DNA from 2 places in the Kribbella sp. CA-294648 genome. Region 1 is predicted to be linked to the other one. Evidence: riboswitches for the same ligand, from Rfam matches in the RefSeq annotation. Region 1 holds a riboswitch; the other holds the start of a gene.
The links. A riboswitch is a leader RNA that binds a small molecule or an ion and turns the genes downstream of it on or off. The one in region 1 is predicted to bind glycine.

Region 1 (6,511 bases):
GTCGCTCGCGCTGGGATCGATCAAGCCACCGGCCCGCGCAGTAGCCGCCAACCGGGTGCTGCAGCTGCGCTTGAAGACCGCCGCGACCGCCCTGTCGGCCGGTGACACCAGCGACGTCGGCTGCGGCGGACTCGCGTACGTCTCCCAGTCGCTGCAGCGCCAGCTCACCACCACGATGTCCACCGCTGTCGCCCAGCTGCGGACCCTCGGCCTGATCTTCGGCCGGACCCTGCCGGACCTCGGCCCCGAGCCGACCGACACCCGGCCCGCCAACGGCGACGTCATCATCCGCAGCGGCGCCGGCGGAAACGGTGCGCTCCGGGTGAAGAACGGCTCGGCCACCGACGTCGCGGTCTCGATCGTCAGCCCCGGAAAGCCGCCGAGCAAGCCGCACATCATGTTGTACGTCCAGGCGAAGAAGACCGCGACCGTCTACCGGATCGGCGGCGCGTACCACCTGTACGTGAAGAGCGGCAAGGACTGGAACCCGAAACGCCGCCAGTTCAGCTCCGACTGCTCCTTCAAGCGCTTCGACCAGGGCTTCACCAAGAACCAGGGCTGGGAAGTCCAGCTGAAGCCCTCGGTCCTCGGCAACGCCAGCTCGAGCAGCGTCGACCCGTACTGACCTTCCCTCAAAGGGTGCTCAGCGGCGGAGTTTGCCGAGGAGCACCAGGAGGGTGTCTGCCAGGGTGGGCGGCTTGGGCTGGTCCGGCGGCCCACTCGGCGTCGCGGTGGGCGTGACGGTCGGCGGCGGCGGGTTCGGCGTACCAGGTGTGCTGGGCGGCTGACCCGGATCGGTCGGTTCGGTGGCCGGCGGCGCGGGCGGGGTTTTAGTTGCCGGAGGCATCGAAGGGTTGCGGCGCTCGGCTACTCCCGGCGTCGGTTCCGGCGTCGGCGGCTCGGAAGGTAGCGGAGTGGCCTCCGACGGACGCCCGTCGCCCGGTCCACTCGTCGCCGGAGGCTGTCCCGGCTGGCCGTTCTCGTCCAGCGGCCCGGTGGACTGCGGCGGCGACGAGGGCGTCGGCGTCACCTGCTGAGGAATCGCCGGCAACGTCTCGCCCGCCGCTCCAGGCGGAGGCGGCCCAGTCACCGGCTTGGCTGCCTCCACCCCAGCACCACCACCCGGCAGCGGAATCACCGGCGCCCGCGGCCCACCCATCAAGGCGACCACCAGCAAAACGGCATACACCCCCACCGGCACGACGAAGGCGACAGCAACACGGCGGGACATCCTCACAAGACCCGAACCGTACCGTTCAATGACCTGTTTGAAACACCCCTTTGGCGCATCTTTCTCGCCAGCACCACCGATTTCTGGCACCCTGACCGCCATGTCATCTCTGGTGTTGCTGCACGGGCTCGGCGGGACCGGGCGGGTCTGGGACGGGTGGGCTCAGCCTCGGGTGGCGCCGGACCTGCCGGGGCATGGGCGGGCCGGGGCGTTGTCGCGGTACACGTTCGAGTCGATGGCGGCTGCGGTTGCCGAGTTTCTGCCGGTACGCCGGGAGCTGGTTGTCGTCGGACACTCGTTGGGTGGAGTGATCGCGCTCGAGCTGGCCAGCGGCCGGTACGGCGTACAGGTGGATCGGGTGATCGCCCTCGGGGTGAAGGTCTCGTGGTCGGCCGACGAGCTCGCCAAGGCGGCTGCTCTGGCACAGAAGCCGATCGCGTGGTTCGACACCAGGGACGAAGCGGCTGCGCGGTATCTCAAAGTCTCAGGGCTGCAAGGGCTGGTCGATCCCGCGAGTGAGGCCGTGGACAGCGGGCTGCTGGAGGTCGGCGGACGCTGGCGAATCGCGATGGATCCGGCCACCTTCGGCGTCGGTGCGCCGAAGATGGCCGAGCTGATCGCGGCCAGCCAGGCGGACGTCGTACTGGCGCGGGGCGAGCTCGACCCGATGAACACCGACGCCGAGCTGGCCGCGCTGCACGATCAGGTCGTCACGCTGCCCGGCCTCGGCCACAGCGCGCACGTACAGGATCCGTCAGCACTCGATCACGTTCACGGCCAGGCCGCCTCGTGACGTCTCCTTGTACTTGATCTTCATGTCCGCGCCGGTCTCGCGCATCGTCTTGATCACCTTGTCCAGCGAGACGACGTGTACGCCGTCGCCGTGCATCGCCATCCGGGCCGCGTTGATCGCCTTCATCGACGCCATCGCGTTGCGCTCGATACAGGGGATCTGAACCAGTCCGCCGACCGGGTCGCAGGTCAGCCCGAGGTTGTGCTCCATCGCGATCTCGGCCGCGTTCTCGACCTGCTCCGGCGTCCCACCCAGGACTTCGCACAGGCCGGCGGCGGCCATCGAGCAGGCCGAGCCGACCTCGCCCTGGCAGCCGACCTCGGCGCCGGAGATGGACGCGTTCTCCTTGTACAGAACGCCGATCGCGGCAGCCGCGAGCAGGAACCGGACCACTCCGTCTTCTGTTGCCCCCGGCACGAATCGCCGGTAGTACAGCAGCACCGCGGGAATGATGCCGGCGGCACCGTTCGTCGGCGCGGTGACGATCCGGCCACCCGACGCGTTCTGTTCGTTGACCGCGAGCGCGAACAGGTTGACCCAGTCCATCACCTTCAGCGGATCGACCGACCACTTGTCGCTGCTCAGCTTCTGGTGCAACGCGTGCGCGCGCCGCGGGACCTTCAGCCCACCCGGCAGCGTCCCCTCGGTCTCGCAGCCCTCCTCGACGCAATCCTGCATCACCTGCCAGATGTGCAGCAGGCCCTCGCGGATCTCGGCCTCGGTCCGCCAGGCCAGCTCGTTGGCGAGCATCACCTCGCTGATCGGCAGCCCCGACTCGCGGCATCGATCGAGCAGCTCGTTGCCGGACAGGAACGGGTACTTGAGCGGCGTCCGGTCCGCGACGATCCGGTCGCCGGCCGCCGCGTTCTCGTCCACGACGAAGCCGCCGCCGACGGAGTAGTAGGTGCGCTCCCGCAGTACGGCGCCGTCGGCCATGCGGGCCAGGAAAGTCATCCCGTTCGGGTGGTAGGGCAACGCCTTGCGGCGGTGCATGACGAGCTGGCTGTTCTCGTCGAACGGGATCTCCCGCTGCCCGGCGAGCCGCAGCACGCCGGCCGCGCGGATCGCGGCGACCCGGCTCTCGACCGAGCGGGTGTCGACGGTCTCGGGGTCTTCACCCTCCAGACCGAGGATGACCGCCTTGTTGCTGCCGTGCCCGTGGCCGGTCGCCCCGAGCGAACCGAACAGTTGCGACTCGACGGCCGCCGTACGGTCGAGCAGTCCGTCCTCGGCCAGGCCGAGAGCGAACGTCCGGGCGGCCCGCATCGGTCCCACGGTGTGGGAGCTCGACGGACCGATCCCGATACTGAACAGGTCGAACACGCTGATCGCCATGCTGGAGGCCTCCTGGTCGCCATTGACCGATTGGTATGCCTCCCCGCTCTGTCAGGCAGGTCTGCCTTCCAGAGGTGCCTCGCCCGCACGGTGAAGGTGCCTGAGAGATTCTTGGGGAGAGTTGCTCCTACGGCGCCCGGGTCGAGCCCGGGTCTCTCCCGCACGGGTTCATGCGGCTGTTTTCTTGCTCGCCGCGACGGTACGGCGCGCCGGCGGCGCGCGTCAATCCGGCGCGGGCTTTAAGACAACCGGCCGGTGCGCTTGGCCCAGATCTCGAAGAACCAGGTGAACAGCGGCGGGATGCTCGCGGCGAGCGCCGCCAGCGTGACCGGGATGCTCCACCGCAGCCGGCCGCGGACGGCGACGACGGTGATCACGTAGGCGATGAAGATCCCGCCGTGGATCGGGCCGAAGATCTTCACGCCGATCTCGTTGTCGGACAGCACGTACTTGAACAGCATCCCGATCAGCAGGCCGGTCCAGGAGATCGCCTCGGCGATCGCCACGGCGCGGAAAACGGTTGCGTGCTTCGATCCGGCCGAAGCTTGCGTCGTCGCGCCCGTCGGGTCAGTCGTCGTCTCAGTCATCAGGCCTGTGACCCTAACAAGTCCCCCAAGCGGGCCGGGGGTTCGGTCAAGGGTCACCCCCGATGTGTTTCGGAAGGCGGTTGCCGAGGATCGGGGGATGAAGCTCAGAACCCCCACCTGGGGTGTGATCACAGGCTTGGTGTTCGCCGGTGTGGTCGCCCTGCCAGCAACCGCCAGTGCAACCGTCACCGCAACCGCCACAGCACCCGATGTCCTGCAATGGACCGACTGCGAGGTGAAACCCAAGGAGGACCCGCTGCTCGTGGCGGGCTCGAAGTGCGCCACTCTGCAGCTGCCGGTGGACTGGAACCGGCCGAACGGACCCACGTTCGGCCTGGCCATCGCCCGCCGTACTGCGAAGGACCCCGCCGCTCGCGTCGGCACCCTCTTCTTCGGTCCGGGCGGTCCCGGCGACTCCGGCGTCGACCGGATCCGGACCGGGATGGATCGCTTCAGCGACACCATTCAGAACCGGTTCGACATCGTCAGCATCGACCCGCGCGGGATCGCGCGCAGCAACCCGATCGTCTGCTCGGCCCCACTGCTGATGAAGCAGCCCTCGCCGCTGATCACCAGCCGGGCGGAGTTCGCGGAGACGATCCGCTACAACCGCAAACTCGCGAAGGACTGCCGGACTCACACCGGCCCCTTGTACGACCACGTCGACACGCTGCAGACCGTGCGGGACGTCGACGCGATCCGCGCGGCGCTGAGTGAGTCGAAGCTGACCTTCCACGGCAGTTCGTACGGCACGCTGCTGGGTCAGCAGTACGCCGAGCGCTACCCGCATCGCCTGCGCGCCCTCGTCCTGGAGAGCGTCTTCGACCACGGCGACACCACGACCGGTGACTGGCTCGACAAGCAGGCCGCGACGGTTCAGGACTCGTTCACCGAGTTCGTGAAGTGGTGCAACGAGACGACCACCTGCTCGCTGCACGGGCGGGATCTCCACGCGCTGTGGGCCGATCTCGTCGCCCGGGCCGGTCGCGGTGAGCTACCGGATCCGCGCCAGCCGAAGCTGAAGGCAACACCGTTCACCCTGACGTTCGGCGCGTTCCGGATGCTGTACGGCCCGAGGTGGCCGGAGCTCGCCGACATGCTGAAGCAGCTCGAAGTGAGCGAGCCGCCGACCGCTGAACCGCCGGTACCGACCGGGCTCGCCCAGAACCCGCTGGTCCCGTTCTGCCGTGACTTCAGCCTGCCGGTCCGCTCGTACGACGAGTACGCCGCTCACCTGCGCCGGATTGCCCGGAACACCGAGGACGTGAAGATCCCGCCGACGTTGATCGCCGTGACAAACTGTCTGGGCCTGCCGAAGGCGCCCAACCCGCAGCAGGACGTGCGGGTGCACCTGAAGACACCGGCGCTGCTCCTGAACTCCCTGCACGACCCCGCCACCGGCTACAGCTCGGCCCAGAGCGTGGCCCGCCAGCTCGGCCGGCACGGCGTACTGGTCACTTACGAGGGCTGGGGTCACGGCAGCTACGACGCGAGCCCCTGCACGCTGCAGACCGTCGACAACTATCTGGTCGCGCTGAAGGTTCCTGCCCGCGGCACCACTTGCGCCGCAGTACCGCCGACTGGCTGAGCTGGTCAGACGGAGACGAGGTTGGCTTCCTGGACGCGTTTCAGGGAGCCGCCTCGGTAGGCCTCGGCGGAGAGCTCGGGCAGTCGCGCGCAGGCGAGCTCGAGGGCTTCGGCCTGGGTCTGGCAGCCGTCGACGAACCAGTAGGGATCGTCGGGCTGCGGATCTTCCGCATCGTCGATGTCGGCATACCAGTAGCGGCCCCCGGCGCACGCGCAGCGCACCACCCGCACTCGCAGGTTCATCGGAAAATCCCCCCGTGCTGTTGTTCCCCTGGGACCCCCGGGTTCCCAGTCGGGGCCAGCTCGGCCGGTGCGCAGCCGCGGCCCCCCACTACCGCGCACCGGGCCGAGATTGACCCTCCCCCGCTCGTTACATCGTGCTGGGCGGACGAATGTTACTGCTTGTGACCAGGTTATTTTAAGTGATTACTTGACTACTCTAAGTTGTTGTTTGGAAGTCTCTTCAGCTCGGGAGCTGGGCGCGGGTCCAGGCCTCGAGGCCGTCGGTGGTGATCGGCAGCGCCTCGGTGAGGATCTCCAGCCGGTCGGAGTGCACCACGACGTTGTCCTCGATCCGGATGCCGATCCCGCGCAGCTCCGGCGGGACCGTCTCGTCGTGGGGGTGGAAGTACAGGCCCGGCTCGACAGCCAGCGCCATCCCAGCTTCCAAGTCCCCAGCGAGATACCGCTCCGGACGCGCTGCGTCGCAGTCATGGACGTCGAGCCCGATGTAGTGGCCGAGCCCGCAGACGACGTACCGGCGGTGCTGCTGCCCGTCCGGCCCGAGCGCCTCGTCCAGCGACACGTCCAGCACACCCCAGTCCCGCAGCCCCTCGATCAGGACCCGCATCGCCTCGTACTGGAAGGCCCGGTACGGCGCGCCGGCGCGGACCTCCGCGAGCGCGGCGACCTGAGCCTTGTGCACCAGGTCGTGCACCTGCCGCTGCGCCGGGGTGTACTCGCCCGTCACCGGGAAGG
Region 2 (6,511 bases), 4.1 Mb from region 1:
CCGTCGCGCGGTCAGGCGATCGTGGCCGTTGTGCTCGCCCTGGTCGCCTGCATGGCGGTCGTGCAGGTCCGGGTGAACCGGGCCGACGACGGCTACCAGAACGCCCGCCGCGAGGACCTGATCGCGATCCTCGACGGCCTGGGCCAGAACACCCGCCGGCTGGAAACCGAGATCACCGAGCTGGAGGCGCGCAAGAACACGCTGACCTCCAGCGCGGACAAGGCGCAGACCGCCCGCGAACAGGCCGAGCAGCAGGTGCGCGTGCTCGGCATCCTGGCCGGTACGCTGCCTGCCCAGGGCCCCGGCGTCCGGATCACCCTGAACGACCCGAACACCAAGATGCAGTCCAGCAACCTGCTGGACGCGATCGAGGAACTGCGCGACGCGGGCGCCGAGGCGATCCAGATCAACGGGCAGGTCCGGGTGGTGGCCAGTACCGACCTGGTCGACGACGCGCCCGGGGTGAAGATCGACGGCGAGAAGGTGCAGTCGCCGTACGTGATCGAGGCGATCGGGGAGTCGCACAACCTGGCCGAGGCGGCCAACTTCCCCGGTGGGCTGGTCAGTGAGGTGACCGGTCCGCAGATCGGCGGCACGGCCGAGGTGACCGAGCTGCCGCAGGTCCAGATCACTGCCTTGCACGTCCCGGAGGAGCATCGCTACGCTCGCCCGGCGCCCAGCCCGACCAAGTAGCCGGACCAGTACCGCAGTACCGCAGTACCGCGCATTTCCTCAGCTGCAGTTCCCTTTGAGTGATGGAGGACCGAGGTGTACCCCGAAGACCTGAAGTACACGGCCGAGCACGAGTGGGTGAAGGGCGGCGAGGGCCCGGTGCGGGTCGGTATCACCGACTTCGCGCAGGACGCGCTCGGCGACATCGTGTACGTGCAGCTGCCGGAGGTCGGGACCGCGGTCCGGGCCGGCGACTCCTGCGGTGAGCTCGAGTCCACCAAGAGCGTCAGCGACCTGTTCGCGCCGCTCAACGGCACCGTGCGCGCCGTCAACGAGGCGCTCGCCGACCAGCCCGACCTGGTCAACACCGACCCGTACGGCGAGGGCTGGCTGCTCGACATCGAGGTGGACGACGACGAGGAGATCGAGGCGTTGATGGACGCCGAGACCTACAAGGGACAGCTCGAACAGAGCTGACCGGCCGCCGGCGCCCCGCCAACCCTCGGCCAACTTCGGTCGCGGGGCGCTAGCTGGTAGGTTCATCAGACCTCAACCGCCGGTCGAGGGTTGGGGTCGCAGTCCACACTTGTCATACGGGGCCAACTGAGAACGTCGCCGGACCGCCGGCGATCGGGAGGATCACAGCATGCCGTTCTGCAACCAGTGCGGGCACGAGAACTCCGAGGGCAGCAGGTTCTGCTCGCAGTGCGGAACGATGCTCCCTGGCGCGGACCGTCCGGTGACCGCCCCCGGCGTGACCGACACCGCGATGCTCACACCGATCAGCGTCGAGCCGGAGACCGAGCGGTTCGACTCCGGCGAGCAACTGTCCGCCGAGGACGAGGCCGCCGTCGGCGCGCTGCCGCAGGGCTCGGCCCTGCTGATCGTCCAGCGCGGCCCGAACGCGGGCAGCCGGTTCCTGCTCGACGTCGACGTGGTCACGGCCGGCCGGCACCCCGACAGCGATATCTTCCTGGACGACGTCACCGTGTCCCGGCGGCACGCGGAGTTCCGCCGTGACGCGTCCGGTGTCAAGGTCCGCGACGTGGGCAGCCTGAACGGCACCTACGTCAACCGGGACCGGATCGACGAGCTGCAACTGTCGAACGGCGACGAGGTGCAGATCGGCAAGTACCGCCTGGTCTACTACGCCAGTGGTCAGGCCTGACCCAGCGGTCGGAGACTCCGGCTGGCGCGACGGGGTCGGGGCCGGGGCGAACGCCGTCGGGAGCCACAGCATCGGTGAGGTGCTGCGGCTCCTGCAGACCGAGTTCGCCGACGTGACGATCTCCAAGATCCGCTTCCTCGAGGCGGAGGGGCTGGTGACCCCGGCCCGGACGGCGTCGGGGTACCGCAAGTTCAGCGCGGCCGACATCGAGCGGCTGCGCTATGTGCTGACGGCGCAGCGTGATCAGTACCTGCCGCTGAAGGTGATCAAGGAGCACCTGAGCGCGATGGACCGGGGACTGCGGCCGCCTGCCGCCGGTGGCCGGCCCGCGGCGCCGGAACAGTTGCCTCAGCCCGCTGGTCTGCCGGATGCCGAGGACTTCTCGACGTACGGGACCGAGCTGAAGCTGACCCGGGACGAGCTGCGCGAAGCGGCGGGCATCACCGCCGAACTGCTCGAACAGCTGGAGAGTCACAACCTCGTGGTGGCCCGCGGCAACCATTACGACGGGGACGCGATCCTGATCGCCAAGGCGGCCGCGGAGTTCGCGCAGTACGGGGTGGAGCCACGCCACCTGCGGCCGTTCCGGGCGGCGGCCGATCGGGAGGTGGGCCTGATCGAGCAGGTGGTCCAGCCGCGGCGCGAGGACAAGACGCTGGAACTGGCCGCCCTGGCGGTTCGGTTGCACGCGGCACTGGTCCGCTCCCGCCTCACCCGCTGACCCCGGTACTACGCGCCGCCGGGCGGCGGTGGGGCAGCCCCGGCCTGGTGCGCAGAGTAGGCTGGACGTGTGCGCGAAGTCGACGTGGTCGGAGTCCGGGTTGAGATGCCCTCGAGTCAGCCGATCGTGCTGCTCCGGGAGGTCGGCGGCGAGCGGTACCTGCCGATCTGGATCGGTGCGGCCGAAGCGAGCGCGATCGCTTTCGCCCAGCAGGGGATGGAACCACCCCGGCCGCTGACCCACGACCTGTTCGCGGAGACCATCCGGATGCTCGGTCACACCCTGAGCCAGGTCCGGATCGTCAACCTGACCGACGGCGTGTTCGAGGCGATCCTGGTCTTCGACGACAAGACCGAGATCTCCGCCCGCCCGTCCGACTCGATCGCGCTGGCCCTGCGCACCGGGACCCCGGTCTTCTGCACCGAGGAGATCCTGGCCGAGGCCGGCATCCCCGTCCCGGACAGCGAGAACGAGGACGACGAGGTGGTCGAAGAGGAAGAGGTCGAACGCTTCCGCGAGTTCCTCGACCAGGTCACCCCGGAAGACTTCGACAAGAGCTGACCAGCAGGCTCCCTCGGCTGCCGGCGGAGAGGTCGTGACAGCCGGTTTGAGTCAGGGTGGTACAAGGCCGGACAGGTAACGATTCGTGTCGGTGGCGCGACACGCCTCCGGCTCGGGGCGGTTGTCGTTGACCGGGCCTGGGTGGCGGCTTACCTTGAAGGAGTTGTGGGGTGTTGTAACTCCACGGATGTGATCCGTTCCAGTCGGTACCCAGGGAGGCTCAGGCGTGACACGCACCGGCGACACTGATCTGACGGCGCAGTCGACGTCCGAAGCACACGCCGAGGCGGCCGCCAGCGCCGGCGTCCAGGGTTTGCTGTTCGACGACGACCTGTCGCCGATGCCCGACGACGTCGGTTTCCGCGGCCCGACCGCGTGTGCCGCGGCGGGGATCACCTACCGCCAGCTGGACTACTGGGCCCGGACCGGGCTGGTTTCGCCGTCCGTGCGTCCGGCCACCGGTTCCGGCACCCAGCGGCTCTACGGTTTCCGCGACGTGTTGTTGCTCAAAGTGATCAAGCGGCTGCTCGACGCGGGCATCTCGCTGCAGCAGATCCGCAGTGCCATCGCCCACCTGAGCAAGCGTGGCATCGATGACCTGACCCAGATCACGCTGATGAGCGACGGCGCCTCGGTCTACATGTGCACCTCGCCGGACGAGGTCATCGATCTGCTGGCCGGCGGCCAGGGGGTCTTCGGGATCGCGCTCGGTGGCGTCTGGCGGGAGGTCGAGGGTTCGCTGTCGGAGCTGCCGACCGAGCGGCTCGACGCGCACGGCGAGACCGACCAGGCGCACGCGAACGACGAGCTGGCTGCCCGTCGCCGCGCCCGGATGACCGGCTGAGGTACGCTCGACCACAGCCGTACACAGCACTCGGGAGAGTCTCAGCAACGTTGTTTGGCTGGGCGCCGAAGGGGCAATTCCTCCCCGGAACCTCTCAGGCCCATGGACCGAGTGCCTTAGGCGACTCTGAAGCGTGCGCTGCGTGACAGAGGGGGAGGCCACCGGCAACTGTCAGCAACGGAGCCTCTTCAATGACTGCGTCAGATTCCTCCACCCCAACGCCCCAGTCGCCGGTCTCGGCGGTGTTCGCCGACCGGCACATCGGCCCGCGCCCGGACGAGGTCGCCCGGATGGTACAGGCCCTCGGGTACGCCGATGTCGACGCGCTGGTGGATGCCGCCGTGCCCGCGTCGATCCGGTCGACCGAGCCGCTCCGGCTGCCCGAGCCGGCCTCCGAGGTCGACGCGCTGACCGAGCTGCGCCAGCTCGCCGCGCGCAACACCGTCGCCACCTCGATGATCGGCCAGGGGTACTACGGCACGTTCACCCCGTCGGTGATCGTCCGCCGCCTGGTCGAGAACCCGGCCTGGTACACGGCCTACACGCCGTACCAGCCGGAGATCTCGCAGGGCCGGCTGGAGGCGCTGCTGAACTTCCAGACCGTCGTGTCGGACCTGACCGGCCTGCCGACCGCGAACGCGTCGCTGCTCGACGAGGGCACCGCCGCCGCTGAGGCGATGACGCTGGCCCACCGCTCCAACCGCAAGAGCAAGAGCAACCGCTTCCTGGTCGACGCCGACTGCTTCGCGCAGACCATCGCCGTCGTCGAGACCCGGGCCGAGGCGCTCGGCATCGAGGTCGTCGCCGCCGACACGACCGACGGACTGCCCGAGGGCGACTTCTTCGGGTTCCTGGTCCAGTACCCCGGGTCCGGCGGTGTCGTCCGCGACCTGAAGCCGCTGATCGCCGCGGCGCACGAGCGGGAGACCCTCGTCGCCGTCGCGTCCGACCTGCTCGCCCTGACGCTGCTCGAAGCGCCGGGTGAGGCCGGGGCCGACATCGTCATCGGCTCGTCCCAGCGCTTCGGTGTCCCACTCTTCTACGGTGGCCCGCACGCGGGATTCATGTCCGTGCGTTCCGGCCTCGAGCGCTCACTGCCGGGCCGGCTGGTCGGCGTCTCGGTTGACGCGGACGGTGCACCGGCGTACCGGCTGGCTTTGCAGACGCGCGAGCAGCACATCCGTCGCGAGAAGGCGACCTCCAACATCTGTACTGCGCAGGTGCTGCTGGCCGTCGTCGCCTCGATGTACGCCGTCTACCACGGTCCTGACGGACTGAAGGCGATTGCCGACCGGGTGCACCGCAACGCGGACAGCCTCGCCGCATCGCTCAAGGCCGGTGGCGTCGAGGTTGTGCACGAGCAGTTCTTCGACACCGTGCTGGCTCGCGTGCCCGGCCGGGCGGCTGACGTCGTGGACAACGCCCGTCAGAACGGCATCTGGCTGCGGCTCGTCGACGCGGACCATGTCGGCATCTCCTGCGACGAGAAGACCGACGCCACCGCGCTCGGCCGGGTCTGCCGCGCCTTCGGAGTCACGTACGACGCGACCCTCGGCGGCGGCAGCCTGCCCGAGACGGTCCTCCGGACCTCGGAGTACCTGACGCACCCCGTCTTCAACACCCACCGGTCCGAGACGGCGATGCTGCGTTACCTGCGCAAGCTGTCGGACTACGACTACGCGCTCGACCGCGGCATGATCCCGCTCGGCTCCTGCACGATGAAGCTGAACGCGACCACCGAGATGGAAGCGGTCACCTGGCCGGAGTTCGCCGACATGCACCCGCTGGCGCCGATCGAGGACGCCGCCGGGTACGTGAAGCTGATCGGCCAGCTGGAGCGCTGGCTGGCCGAGGTGACCGGGTACGCGAAGGTCTCGATCCAGCCGAACGCGGGCTCGCAGGGTGAGCTCGCGGGTCTGCTGGCGATCCGTGGCTACCACCGGGCCCAGGGCAACGAAGACCGCAACGTCTGCCTGATCCCCGCCAGCGCGCACGGCACCAACGCGGCCTCCGCGGTGATGGCCGGGATGAAGGTGGTTGTTGTCAAGGGCAACGACGACGGCACGATCGACCTGGCCGACCTGCGCGCCAAGGCCGACGAGCACGCCGAGAAGCTCGCGGCGATCATGATCACCTACCCGTCCACGCACGGCGTGTACGAGGAGAGCGTGACCGAGGTCTGCCAGATCGTCCACGACCACGGCGGCCAGGTGTACGTCGACGGCGCGAACCTGAACGCGCTGCTCGGGCTGGCCAAGCCCGGTGAGTTCGGCGGCGACGTGAGCCACCTGAACCTGCACAAGACGTTCTGCATCCCGCACGGCGGCGGTGGTCCGGGTGTCGGTCCGGTCGCGGTTGCCGAGCACCTGGCGCCGTACCTGCCGAACCACCCGCTGCTCGACCAGGCCGGCCCCGAGTCGGGCGTCGGTCCGATCAGCGCGGCGCCGTTCGGGTCGGCCGGCGTGCTGGCGATCTCCTGGGCCTACATCCGGATGATGGGCGCCGAAGGGCTGACCTCGGCGACGAAGGCCGCGGTGCTGACCGC

Region 2: it holds a riboswitch for glycine, as region 1 does, so the genes downstream of both, gcvP (aminomethyl-transferring glycine dehydrogenase) here and ACQPYM_RS38860 (L-serine ammonia-lyase) in region 1, are expected to answer to the same signal.

The regions. Positions count from the first base shown of each region.
Region 1 covers NZ_CP191981.1:8,157,161-8,163,671, forward strand. The annotation lists gene ACQPYM_RS38845 (hypothetical protein) at 1-625, shown strand, start outside; gene ACQPYM_RS38850 (cell envelope integrity protein TolA) at 644-1,231, opposite strand; gene ACQPYM_RS38855 (alpha/beta fold hydrolase) at 1,332-2,024, shown strand; gene ACQPYM_RS38860 (L-serine ammonia-lyase) at 1,986-3,359, opposite strand; glycine riboswitch at 3,438-3,530, opposite strand; gene ACQPYM_RS38865 (DUF3817 domain-containing protein) at 3,599-3,946, opposite strand; gene ACQPYM_RS38870 (alpha/beta hydrolase) at 4,044-5,534, shown strand; gene ACQPYM_RS38875 (hypothetical protein) at 5,540-5,776, opposite strand; gene ACQPYM_RS38880 (aminopeptidase P family protein) at 5,997-6,511, opposite strand, start outside.
Region 2 covers NZ_CP191981.1:4,037,029-4,043,539, forward strand. The annotation lists gene ACQPYM_RS19215 (DUF881 domain-containing protein) at 1-693, shown strand, start outside; gene gcvH (glycine cleavage system protein GcvH) at 769-1,149, shown strand; gene ACQPYM_RS19225 (FHA domain-containing protein) at 1,319-1,840, shown strand; gene ftsR (transcriptional regulator FtsR) at 1,827-2,561, shown strand; gene ACQPYM_RS19235 (bifunctional nuclease family protein) at 2,631-3,122, shown strand; gene ACQPYM_RS19240 (MerR family transcriptional regulator) at 3,349-3,966, shown strand; glycine riboswitch at 3,988-4,086, shown strand; gene gcvP (aminomethyl-transferring glycine dehydrogenase) at 4,158-6,511, shown strand, end outside.